Regions from separate parts of the Halomonas sp. LES1 genome, predicted to be linked through region 2. Evidence: riboswitches for the same ligand, from Rfam matches in the RefSeq annotation. Region 2 holds a riboswitch; each other region holds the start of a gene.

Region 1 (4,209 bases), 140 kb from region 2:
GACTCGAGCCGATGATTCCAATAATAAGCGGGACGCTTACCCTGTTGGGCGCCCCCTGTCGACAAAGGCGGCAATCTGGTCTGGCCCAGACCGCCGAGGGAGTAACTTTCATGTCCAGTCTCGAAGTCTCCAGGTTTTCCCCGACGCGTCTGATGGATGCCTTTCAGCAAAGAATGCCGGGTGTGTTGATCTGCATCACTATCGCCTTGGCCACGACGTTCATCGCCGATCACTATGGTGGTCCAACCCTGCTATACGCGCTGTTGTTCGGCATGACCCTGCACTTCCTCTCCGAGGAGGGGCGCTGCCTGGCCGGCGTTGAGTTCTCGGCGCGGACTATCCTGCGCCTCGGTGTGGCCTTGCTGGGGGTGCGGATCACCATCGAGGAGGTCGCCGAGCTAGGGATCGGCCCGGTGCTGACCGTCATCTGCGGAGTGGCCTTCACCATCGCCTTTGGTGCGGTCATGGCACGCCTGCTGAGGCTTGATCGCGATATGGGGCTGCTCACCGGTGGTTCGGTGGCGATCTGTGGGGCCTCGGCCGCGCTGGCACTGTCGGCGGTGATGCCGCGTAACGCTACCCATGAACGCAACACCATCATGACGGTGGCCGGCGTGACCACGCTCTCCACCCTGGCGATGGTCACCTATCCGCTGATTGTAGGGGTATTGGGACTCAGTGATACGGAAGCGGGGATCTTCCTCGGTGGCACCATCCATGATGTGGCCCAGGTGGTGGGTGCCGGTTACATGATTTCCCAGGATACCGGCGATGTCTCGACCTTCGTCAAGCTGCTGCGCGTGGCCATGCTGGTACCGGCGGTGATGGTGTTCATGTTCCTGTTTCGCCGTGAGCGTCAGGAAGAGGGGGGCGATCAAAAGGTGCCGATGCTGCCGAGCTTCCTGGTGGCCTTCGTCGCCCTGGTGATCGTTAACAGCCTCGGGTGGATTCCTCCGGTGGTGGTCGATGGCTTCACCGAGATGTCGCGCTGGTGCCTGGTCACTGCCATCGCCGCCCTGGGTATCAAGACATCCTTCCAGAAGCTGGCCGTGGTGGGCTGGAAGCCGGTGATCCTGATGGTAGCCGAGACACTGTTCCTGCTGCTGCTGGTGCTGGTATTTATCCAGACAGGCCTGGTAAGCCTTTAATTCGTGGCCCCGGTCGCCCGGCTACGGGCACTACCCGATACATTACGGGATGAGTAACAACGATCACGCCGGCCCCTGGGCCGGCGTGATCGTTTCATGGCACCGGATGAGACGGCGTCATGCTCAGAGAGGAGTCAGTCGGCGAGGTCCAGCCCCATCTGCCAGAAGTCGACCTCCAGGCGGGTGGCGTCGCGGAAGATGGTGGCCAGCTGCTCGAACCGCTCGGGCGTGACATCGGCCAGGCGGGCGTCGAGCCAGGCGATCTCGTCGTGCATGGCGGCCTGGAACTCGTCACTTGCATACATCTGCAACCACTTCTCGAAGGGGTTGTCCTCACCGCGAACGGTGAAGGGCTGCTCGGCCTGCCACTGGGAGATGACCCCGTAGCCGACCAGGCAGGGGGCCAGGGCCACATGCATGTCGAGCAGGTCGCCACGGTTGCCGGTATCCAGTACATAGCGGGTATAGGCCATGGTCGCCCGGGCTTCCGGCAGGCCGGCCAGGTCGGCCTCCGAGATGCCCCATTCGCGGCAGTAGTCGATATGCAGACCAAGCTCGACATCGATGATGGTCTTCAGGCCATCCAGGCTATGGCGCAGCTCGGTGATGTCGCGGCTCTTGTAGGTCGCCAGCGCATAGGCCCGCCCGAAGTGGATCAGAAACAGGTAGTCCTGCTTCAGGTAGTGACGAAATGCCTCTTCCGGCAGGGTGCCGGCGGCGAGCTGAGCCACGAAGTCGTGCTCGATATAGGCGCGCCAGTCGTTTTGGCAGGCCTGCGTAAGATCGCTGAATCGATAGCCCATCATGCCTCCAGTCAGGATAAGACATCCGGCATATGAGGTAGGGCGTAGGCGGAGGGTAGGGACAGAGAGGTGGCCTGGCTACCGCTTGATTCCTACGCCGGTACTAGCCGGGTCAGGTTCAACGGGCCTCGCCGTGGCGACAGTGATTGTCGTATGGCGATCTCAGCCGGTTCCACCGGCACCCCGTCAAGCGAAAGACCAGTCTAGCAGGTTGGTAGTTGACGAACATCTCTGGCCTCACTCATCCAGGGTAAGCCGCTTCCCGGTGGTCGGCGGCTCGGCCCTGTAGTGAATGAAAGACTGGGTTGGCATATCGCAGTGACGCTCTCTCGGCGGTGACGAGGGTTCGCCACCACGGAATATCTTCAGCGGCGGGGGAGACTCGCATAGCACGGGGGGCGGGGAGGTCTCGCTGGGCACCAGCAGCAGGCCCCGTCGGCGTAGCCCCCGGCCGAGGGACAGGCTGCTGCTCCATCGCACCAGCGGGGCGGCCAGCAGCAGGCCGAGCCAGACCGGGGTTAGCCACCAGAAGAAGGTCGGCGTGACCCACCAGGTAATGCCGGCCCAGAGGGCGCCGACCAGGGTGCCCGGCCAGGTATGGCGCAGGGCTTCGCGCCAGGGCAGGGCGCGCCCCTCCCGGGATTGAGGATCCCAGGTCACGGTACGCCCGCTGAGCACCTCGATCACGAAGCGGCTGTGGAAGAGCATCATCAGCGGCGCGATCAACATCGCGAATATGGCCTCCAGCAGGGCGCTGGCCACCAGTCGGGCGCGCCCGCCGTACTGGGCCGGGCTCCGTCTCAGGGCCAGGCAGACGCCCAGCACCTTGGGCATCAGCAGCATCGCCAGGGTGCCGACGAGCAGTGGCATGATCAGGTTGGGCGGGGCGATCGGCCAGTCGGGGAAGAGTTGGGCATTGGAGGTGAAGAAGTTGGGCTCGATCAGCGCACGCATCAAGGCGTCGATGGTGCTCACCACCAGGATCGCCAGCCAGATCAGCGAGGAGAGATAGGCCAGGGCGCCACACAGAAAATGCACGCGGCTGAGCATGTGCAGGCCGCGTCCCCCCAATAGGCGCAGGTGCTGCAAGTTGCCTTGGACCCAGCGACGATCGCGCTTGGCGTAGTCGAGGATCTGGCTCGGCATCTCCTCGAAGCTGCCGCCGAGGTCGGTGCGCATGCGCACCTCCCAGCCTGCGCGGCGCAGCAAGGCTGCCTCGACGAAGTCGTGGCTGAGGATGTCGCCGCCGAGGGGCGGCCGGCCGGGCAGCTCGGGCAGGCCCGCATGTCGGGTGAAGGCCTCGACGCGCAGGATGGCATTGTGGCCGAAGTAGTTGGCGGCGTCGGACTGCCAGAAGCTCAGCCCGGTGGCGAGCATCGGCGAATAGACCGCTGCGGCGAATTGGTTGGCGCGGCCGAACAGGCTATCCTGGCGGACCGGGATCGGCACCGTCTGCAGCAGGCCGAGGCGCGGATTGGCCTCCATCTGAGCGATCAGCTCGAGCACGGTATCGCCGCTCATCACGCTGTCGGCGTCGAGTACCAGCATGAAGTCGTAGTATCGCCCCCAACGCCGGCAGAAGTCCCCGAGGTTGCCGGCCTTGCGCCCGGCGTTGCTGTCGCGATGCCGGTAGTGGAGCCGGCAGTGGTCGGCCAGCCGCTCCTGCAGGGCCGCCATGACGGCCTTTTCATGCATCACGATGGTCGCGTCGGTACTGTCGCTGAGCACGAAGGCCTCGATGTGGTGCTCGAGGGGGATCGGCGACAGGTCGCGGCAGGTCGCCTCGAGGCCGGCAGCGACCCGCTCGACATCCTCGTTGTGGATCGGCATCACCAGGGCAGTGCGTGAGTGGACATCGCTGGGCCGTCGTGGCGACGACACTCGGGCCAGACTCAAGGGGTCGCGGCCGGCGAGGGTCAGCGTGAAGCCGATTATGCCGCTCCAGAAGGCGATGGCGATCCAGCCGAAGGTGATGCTGAACAGCGTCAGGATGGCGAACTCCAAGGGGGTCAGGCCCCCGACGTGGAGAATGCGGAACATCGTCCACATGCCTAGGCCCGTCGTGACGGCGACCAGCAGGGCGAAGACCAGCCGGCGGGTGCGACGCCAGGGGACATGGACCCTGGCGATCTCGGGCTCAGCGACGTTCATCGGGATACCAGACATAGCTCCAGGTCTCGGTCAGCGGTTCGCCGTGCAGGGTCAGCGCCAGGCGCATATCGGCCGGGGCATCGCCTTCCGGGGCAAGGCGGAAGGCG
Region 2 (4,209 bases):
CACGATGGAGATATCATCGAACTTCTTGCCCAGCAGGGCGTTGATAAAGCCGCCGATGGCGAACAGCGCCGCGGTCAGCACCACCACCAACACGGTCAGCACCGGGTGCGCCACGCTCAGGCGGGTGAAGAACAGCGACACGACCGTGACGATCAAACCGACCCCCAGGCCGCGGGTCATGCCGCCGAGCACGAAGCCTGAGAGGATCACCCAGTTGGGCATCGGCGACACCATCATCTCCTCCACGCTGCGCTGAAACTTGTTGGAGAAGAAGGAGGAGGCGACGTTGGAGTAGCTGTTGGTGATCACCGCCATCATGATCAGCCCGGGGACGATGAAGTCCATATAGCTGTAGCCATCCATCTCCCCGATGCGCGAACCGATCAGGTTGCCGAAGATGATGAAGTACATGGTCATGGTGATCGACGGCGGCAGCAGGGTCTGCGGCCAGATACGCGTGAAGCGCTTGATCTCCTTGATCACCAGGGTCCAGAGGGCGATCGCGATCTGATAGGGATTCATGCGCTGGCCTCCTTGTCCCTGGCGGCGTCTGCTGCCCGATCCAGGGCCTCGTTGCCCTGCTCCACCATGGAGACGAACATCTCCTCGAGGCGATTGGCGCGGTTGCGCATGGAGACCACCTGAATGCCCCGCTCGGAGAGTGCCTCGAAGATGTCATTGAGGCGCTGGCCACGATGGACCGCCACGGCGAGCTGGGCGGGCTCCGACCGGGTGACCTCGAAGCCGGGCACTTCCGGCACCTCATCCAGCGCATGGGCCAGGTCGAACAGGAAGGTCTCGGTATCCAGCTCCATCAGCAGGTTACGCACGCTGGTATTGCGGATGATCTCACCGTGGTTGATGATCGCCACGTTGCGACACAGGCTCTCGGCCTCCTCCAGGTAGTGGGTGGTGAGGATGATGGTGGTGCCCTCCTCACGATTGATGCGGCGCATGTACTCCCACATGCTGCGACGCAGCTCGATATCCACGCCGGCGGTAGGCTCGTCCAGGATCAACAGCCTGGGGCGGTGCATCAGGGCACGGGCGATCATCAGGCGCCGCTTCATGCCGCCGGAGAGCATGCGGGCATTGCCGTTGCGCTTGTCCCACAGCCCCAGGTCACGCAGCAGTTCCTCGGCCCGCGGCAGGGCCTCGCGCCGCGACATGCCGTAGTAGCCGGCCTGGGCCAGCACGATGTCGATGACCTTCTCGAACTGGTTGAAGTTGAACTCCTGGGGCACCACGCCCAGGTGGTACTTGGCGCGAGCGAAGTCACGGTCGATATCGATGCCGAAGATCGACACCTTGCCGTCGCTCTTCTGCACCAGCGAGCAGACCACGCCCAGGGTGGTGGACTTGCCGGCCCCATTGGGTCCTAACAACGCGAAGAAGTCCCCTTCCGCGACATCGAGGTCGATGCCCTTCAGGGCCTGAAAGCCATTGCCGTAAACCTTGGTCAGGCCACGGATGGACAGAGCCGGTTCGGCCATGTGCAATCCTTGAAACGATTCGGTGTTCGATAGCGGGGCTTCCGCAACGACTAGCGCAACGACTAGCGCAACGACGGATTCCGTAAAAACTATGCTGCTAACGATATGAGGGCGATACCTTACCGATTCAAGCGGGTATTCGCGCCATGTTGACCCCGTGACACCGGCCCCCTAAGCTGGGTCGTATTCCTGGGGGAGTCCTGGTGGACTGAGATTCCGGCAGCGTGCGCAGATGACACGCCCGGTGACCCTTCGAACCTGATCCGGATAATGCCGGCGAAGGGAAGGAAGTGCCATCCGGCCATGCTTCTCACCCAACGCAACTGCGTCCTCTCGTAGCGACGCTCGGCATCGTACCGGGCCTATCCACGCTAGGGAGTACGTCATGCTGTCGACCGCCCACGCCTTCTGGTGGCTCATCGCCTTCTCCGTGCTGTTCGCCGTGCCGGGCCTGCTCTATGCACGCCGCCACAACGAGAGCCTCGAGGACTTCATCATCGCCCGCAACAGCCAGGGGGCCACCGCCACGGTGCTGACCCTGATGGCCTCGACGCTGGGCACCTGGATCCTGTTCGGCCCCGCCCAGGCAGCCACCTGGGGCGGCCTGGGTGCCATTGCCGGCTATGCACTGGGCTCGCTGGCACCCCGTCTGGTGATGATTCCCCTGGGGCGGCGCCTGCGCGAGCTATCGCCGGGCGGCCACTCGCTTACCGAGTTCGTGATGAGCCGCTACGGGCGCCCCATGTACGCCTTCACCCTGGTCATCATGCTGTTCTACCTGTTCATCTCCCTGGCCGCGGGCATCACCGCCATCGCCAAGATGGTCGGGCTGCTGGCGCCGGTCCCGCTGTGGGCGACCAGCTCGGTGGTGATGGCGGCCACCCTGCTCTACACCCTGTATGGCGGACTGCGTGCCTCGATCTTCACCGACAAGGTGCAGATGGTCGTGATCATGCCGCTGCTCGCCGTGCTGCTGATCGTCGGCTGGCAGGCCGCCGGCGGCGTCGGCCCCACCCTCGCCGGGCTCGAGTCGGCGGCACCGCAACTGCTGGATATCACCGACCTGGGGGGGCTCAAGGCCGGCCTCACCTTCTTCCTGGCCGTGATGCTGACCGGACTCTTCTATCAGGGCAACTGGCAGCGGGTCTACGCGGCGCAGAGCAACCGCGCCGTGGGGCTTGGCTTTCTGCTCGGCGGCCTGCTGAGCGCCCCGATGATCTTCGTGATGGGCCTGTTCGGCCTGGCGTTCGTGGGGCTGGGCCTTCCCGGTGACGGCTCGGTCGCGCTGTTCAGCGTGCTGCTCGCCGACATTCCCGACTGGTTCGCCGTGGGCCTGATCTTCCTGGGCCTGGCGCTGGTCATGAGCAGCGCCGACACCACCATCAGCGCCGCCTCGAGCATGATCGCCGTGGATGGCGGACGGCTGCTGCCTGACGCCAGCGGCCAGCGGCTGATGCGACTGTCGCGCTGGCTGATCCTGCTGCTGGCACTGCCGGTGACCTTCGTGGCCGCCCAGGGCTACAGCGTGCTCTACCTGTTCCTGCTGGCCGACCTGCTCTGCTGCGCGGCGGCCTTCCCGGTATTCTTCGGGCTGTTCAACCGCCGCTTCGACGGCCGCGCCGCGGTACTGGCCACGCTCAGCGGCCTGGTCGCCGGACTCTTCCTCTTCCCGGCCCCGGGCGACGCCTTGAACACCCTGATGGAGTCCTTCCTGCTCGCCACCTTCGTGCCGGTCGTGACGGGCCTGGCGCTCCTGGCGCTGCTGCCGGCGAAGCAACGCTTCGACTTTGCGGCTCTGAGCGCCGGCACCCGACGCTTCGAGGGCTAAGGGATCACACGCCAACGCCCCCGGAAGGGGGCGTTGGCGTTTCTGGGACGTTAGCGCTTCGAAGGGCATTTGCGTTTCGAGGGACGTTTGCGTTTCAAAAAGCAGGTGCGCTGGACGCTAGGAGCGCCGGCCGGGCGGCCTCTCGAGGCCCAAGTGCCCCCGCAGCGTCGCCGCCTCGTACTCTTCCCGGAAGAGTCCGCGACGCTGCAGTTCCGGCACCACCTGATCCACGAAGTCCTCGATCCCGGAGGGCAGCGACGGCGGCATCAGGTTGAAGCCGTCCGCCCCGCGGCCGTGGAACCAGCGCTCCATCTCATCGGCGATGCTCTCCGGGGTACCGATCATGGTGCAGTGGCCGCCGCCGGCGGCGAGCCGCCCCAGCAGCTCGCGCAGGGTGGGCTGCTCGGTCTCGATGATGCGCAGGATGGTGGCATAGCGCCCCTGGGGACCACGGAACTCGGTCAGCGGCGGTAGTGGCGGCACCGGGGCATCCAGCTCCCAGTCACTGCAGTCCTGCTCGATGAACAGTCCCAGCTGGCGCAGCGAGGCCTCCACCGGCAGACAGTCGTCCAGCTCGCGCTGCTTGGCTCGAGCCTCCTCCATGGTAGCGCCCACATAGGTGACGAGCCCCGGCAGGATCGGCACCGGCGCGGTGCGCCCGGCCGCCGCCACCCGCGACTTGATGTCCCGGTAGTAGGCCTGGGCTGCCTCCAGGTCGTAGGCGACAGCATAGATCGCCTCGGCGTAGCGCGCCGCCAGATCGCGCCCCTGGGAAGAAGCACCCGCCTGTACCAGTACCGGGTTGCCCTGGGGAGGACGCGGCAGGTTGAGGGGCCCGTCGACCAGGAAGTGCTCACCGTGATGGTCAATCTGGCGCACCTTGTCGGG
Region 3 (4,209 bases), on a different contig from region 2:
ACCTATCGCGACATGGCCTGTGCCAAGGTCATCCACTGCCTCACAGATCATGTCCCATCATCATCCTGTAGGTATCTGCAAAGCTATTCGCCGTTGCCACCTCTGGCGTTGCGCTCTCCGTCCGCCCGACGGCCCGTCGAATATCAGCCGCCGAGACCAGGCCACGAATTCGCAGGCTTCCCTGCTGATCGCGCTCGGTCACCAGCAGGTGCTGGTCGGTCATCGATTCCAGTGATAGCAGCAGGTCGCCAATGGTTAAAGTGGCAAGCTGCTCCAGCGGCATGGCCGAGAGCTTCTGCCAGGGTGTCATGATCATGCCCACGGTCACCTCATCGCTCGAGAGACCATGCTGTTGCTGGGCAAGCGTGATGCGACGACCACCAATGACCTCACGGGCTGCCAGCACGCCGATGCAACACTGCTGATCATCGGTGACCAATAGCAGGCGAAATCCACCATGGCGCATCATCAAGTGGGCCTCATTGACATCGGCATCGGCCCGAATCGTGCGGGGAGCCACCCGCAAGAAGTCCGTGAGCATCTCGAGGGCAGGATTCAATACGCTGAACCCATCCCGGGCAGGGGTAGCCAGCCGCGGGGCTGCCTCGAGCCGACTGAGAGGCATGAAGGAAGCGTGTAACTGGTTCATGGGATTACTCCTGTGCGGGGTAAATGGGTACCACCGGCATTCATTTATTTACATTCACAGGACTCCCTTAAGGCAGCCTTAAGGCTAGAACAGCTATCATGCTGCCCCCTCTTCCTCGACGCTTCACTGCCACCATGACATCTCCCCTGAACGCCCTCCGCCAAGCGCCTTACCGCCTCGGCGCGTTTCTGTTTCTTGGTTTTTGCTGCCTGGCCATACCCTCTCTTGCCATGGCCAGCGCCGGCCCCCTCGATCTCACTGGCTCAGGGGTCGGCGTGATCTCGGTGGCACTCTTCGTGCTCGCCTACGCCCTGGTCATGTCCGAAGAGCTGCTGCACATGCGCAAGTCGAAGCCGGTGCTGGTCGCCGCCGGCCTGATCTGGGCGCTGGTGGCCTGGGCCTACACCAGTGCCGGACTGCCCCAACAGGCCGAGACGGCCTTTCGCGAAACGCTGCTCGAATACACCGAACTGCTGCTCTTCCTGCTGGTTGCGATGACCTATATCAACGCCCTGGAGGAGCGCCGGGTATTCGATGCGCTGCGCGCCTGGCTGGTACGCAAGGGGTTCAGCTACCGCAGCCTGTTCTGGATCACCGGCTGCCTCGCCTTCTGGATCTCGGCCATCGCCAACAACATGACCACCGCCATGTTGATGTGCGCCGTGGTGCTCAAGGTGGCCGAGGGCGACGACCGCTTCATCCGGCTCTGCTGCATCAATGTGGTGGTGGCATCGAACGCCGGGGGCGCCTTCAGCCCGTTCGGCGACATCACCACGCTGATGGTGTGGCAGGCCGGCCAGCTACCCTTCGGCGCCTTCTTCCAGCTGCTGGCACCTTCGCTGGTCAACTTCCTGGTACCGGCGCTGGTAATGAACTTCTTCATTCGCAACCGCAAGCCTCCGACCCTCACCGAGGAGGTGTGGCTCAAGCGTGGTGCGCGGCGCATCATCCTGCTGTTCCTGCTCACCGTGGCCATCTCGGTGCTGTGCCACTCGGTGCTCAGCCTGCCGCCGGCCATGGGCATGATGTTCGGCCTGGGCCTGCTGCAGTTCTTCGGTTACTTCCTGCGCCGCAGCCTGCCACGTTCACTGGACAGGAAGCGCACCCGTTATGCCCAGCGCGGTGACTGGAAGAAGCTGGAGCAGCTCGGCAGCGTGGTGCCCTTCGATATCTTCAGCCGTATCGCCCGCGCCGAGTGGGACACCCTGCTGTTCTTCTATGGCGTGGTGATGTGCGTGGGCGGACTGGGCTTCATGGGCTACCTGGCACTTCTCTCGGAGACGCTCTACGGTGGCTGGAACCCACTGTGGGCCAACATCGTGCTGGGCATCGTCTCGGCGGTCGTCGACAACATTCCGGTGATGTTCGCCGTGCTCTCCATGGCACCCGACATGTCCGAGGGCCATTGGCTACTGATCACCCTGACCGCCGGTGTCGGTGGCAGCCTGCTCTCCATGGGCTCCGCCGCCGGCGTGGCGCTGATGGGACAGGCTCGCGGGATCTACACCTTTGCCGGCCATCTACGCTGGGCGCCCGCCATCGCCCTGGGCTATGCGGCCAGCGTGGCGACGCACCTGATGATCAATCACTCCCTGTTTTAAGATCGATGCACGGGCTTTACAGGCTTATCCGGGGCAGGGATAGTGATGCCCACGACAGGGGCGCCGCGGCATCCACCGCGGTTGAGACGCACCCTTGGAACCTGACCCGGATCATGCCGGCGTAGGGAGTCGTGCAGCCCACCCCGGCGACTGCACCTCCCGCGCCCGGGAGGAATGATGACTACCGCCATCCGCGGACCGATCGACCCCGCCGCCCACCTGGTACGCCTGCGCGAGCGGGCGCCGCTGATTCACAACATCACCAATCTGGTGGCCATGAATCCCATGGCCAATGTGCTGCTGGCACTGGGCGCCTCGCCGGCCATGGTGCATGCCCGCGAGGAGGCCGCCGAGTTTGCGGCGCTGGCCGATGCGCTGACGATCAACATCGGCACCCTTTCTCCCCACTGGCTGGCCGCCATGGAGGAGGCCGCCGAGGCCGCGCAGCTGGCGGGCAAGCCCTGGGTATTCGACCCGGTGGCAGTGGGTGCCACCGCTTATCGCCGCGAGGCAGGCCAGCGCCTGCTGGAACATCGACCGACGGTGATCCGCGGCAACGCCTCGGAGATCCTCGCCCTGGAGCGTCAGGGCAGTGGCGGTCGCGGGGTCGACAGCAGCGACCCCATCGAGGCCGCCGAACAGGCCGCGATCACCCTGGCGCGGCGCACCGCGGCGGTGGTAGCGGTCACCGGTGAGGTCGACCTGGTCACCGATGGCCGGCACCTGGCCCGGGTGCCGGGTGGTCATCCCCTGATGCCCCGGGTCACCACCCTGGGCTGCGCCCTCACCGGGGTGGTGGCCGCCTTCCTGGCAGGGGCCGAGGATCCCTTCGCCGCCAGCGTGGCGGCACTCGCCTGCTACGGCGAGGCGGGGCGCCGCGCCGGTGAGGTGGCCAGCGGCCCCGGCAGCTTTTCGGTGGCCTTCCTCGATGCCCTCTACGCCCTCGACCACGACCAGCTTGTCACCCTGCCCACCCTGGAGGTGTCCGATGCGCCTTGATCTTTCCCTGTACCTCGTTACCGACCCGAGCCTGTGCGCCGACCATGGCCTGGAGAAGACCGTCGTGGCCGCGGTGCGCGGTGGCGCCACGGTGATACAGCTGCGCGACAAGCATGCCGATGACGGCGAGCTGATCGACCAGGCCCGGCGACTGAAGGCGGCCCTTGCCGGCAGCGGCGTGCCGCTGATCATCAATGACCGCCTGACGGTGGCGGTGGAGAGCGGCGCCGACGGCCTGCATATCGGTCAGGACGACGGCGAGGTGGCCGCGGCCCGAGCGGCACTGGGGGAACAGGCGATCCTGGGGCTCTCGGTGCAGACCCTGGAGCAGATGGCCCGCCTCGATGTCGAGCGTCTCGACTACCTGGGGCTTGGCCCGGTCTTCGCCACCCCGAGCAAGCACGACCATGCCGCCCCCCTGGGGTTCGAAGGGTTGGCCAGCCTGGTGGCGGCCAGTCCCCTGCCCAGCGTGGCGATCGGCGGACTCAAGGCGGAACATGCCGCCGCGGTACGCCAGACCGGCGCCCAGGGCCTGGCGGTGATCTCGGCGATCTGCGGCATGCCGGACCCGGAGGCCGCGGCGCGCGCCTTCTATCCCGACTAAATCATGCCCCGACTGAATCATGCCCCGCCTGATGCCTGGGTCAGGCGGTCGGGCGCCGCGCGAGCGAGGTGCGCCGCTCGTGGTAGGCGATCGCCAGGCCGCTGGCGATGATCAGGCTGCCGCCGACGAAGACCCAGAGGTCCGGCACCTCGTCCCAGAACCACCACCCCAGCAGCACCGCCCATAGCAGCGCGGTGTAGTCGAAGGGCGCCACCAGGGCGGCCGGTGCGTAGCGAAAGGCCAGGGTCAGGCCGGTCATCGCGCCCACGCCGAGGAAGCCCGCCATCAGGAAGGCCGGCCAGTGCAGGGGCGCCGGCATCTGCCACACCCACGGCAGCGTCGTGGCAGACACCAGC

Evidence for each region. A riboswitch is a leader RNA that binds a small molecule or an ion and turns the genes downstream of it on or off. The one in region 2 is predicted to bind thiamine pyrophosphate.
Region 1: it holds a riboswitch for thiamine pyrophosphate, as region 2 does, so the genes downstream of both, tenA (thiaminase II) here and RM463_RS03345 (sodium:solute symporter family transporter) in region 2, are expected to answer to the same signal.
Region 3: it holds a riboswitch for thiamine pyrophosphate, as region 2 does, so the genes downstream of both, thiM (hydroxyethylthiazole kinase) here and RM463_RS03345 (sodium:solute symporter family transporter) in region 2, are expected to answer to the same signal.

The regions. Positions count from the first base shown of each region.
Region 1 covers NZ_JAVRGC010000001.1:842,121-846,329, reverse strand. The annotation lists gene RM463_RS04130 (putative sulfate exporter family transporter) at 111-1,148, shown strand; gene tenA (thiaminase II) at 1,283-1,951, opposite strand; TPP riboswitch at 2,024-2,147, opposite strand; gene mdoH (glucans biosynthesis glucosyltransferase MdoH) at 2,189-4,102, opposite strand; gene RM463_RS04115 (glucan biosynthesis protein) at 4,089-4,209, opposite strand, start outside.
Region 2 covers NZ_JAVRGC010000001.1:698,147-702,355, forward strand. The annotation lists gene RM463_RS03335 (ABC transporter permease) at 1-522, opposite strand, end outside; gene RM463_RS03340 (ABC transporter ATP-binding protein) at 519-1,493, opposite strand; TPP riboswitch at 1,675-1,795, shown strand; gene RM463_RS03345 (sodium:solute symporter family transporter) at 1,879-3,321, shown strand; gene RM463_RS03350 (LLM class flavin-dependent oxidoreductase) at 3,439-4,209, opposite strand, start outside.
Region 3 covers NZ_JAVRGC010000004.1:155,582-159,790, forward strand. The annotation lists gene RM463_RS11060 (CBS domain-containing protein) at 41-649, opposite strand; gene nhaD (sodium:proton antiporter NhaD) at 784-2,250, shown strand; TPP riboswitch at 2,297-2,395, shown strand; gene thiM (hydroxyethylthiazole kinase) at 2,428-3,249, shown strand; gene thiE (thiamine phosphate synthase) at 3,239-3,853, shown strand; gene RM463_RS11080 (DMT family transporter) at 3,894-4,209, opposite strand, start outside.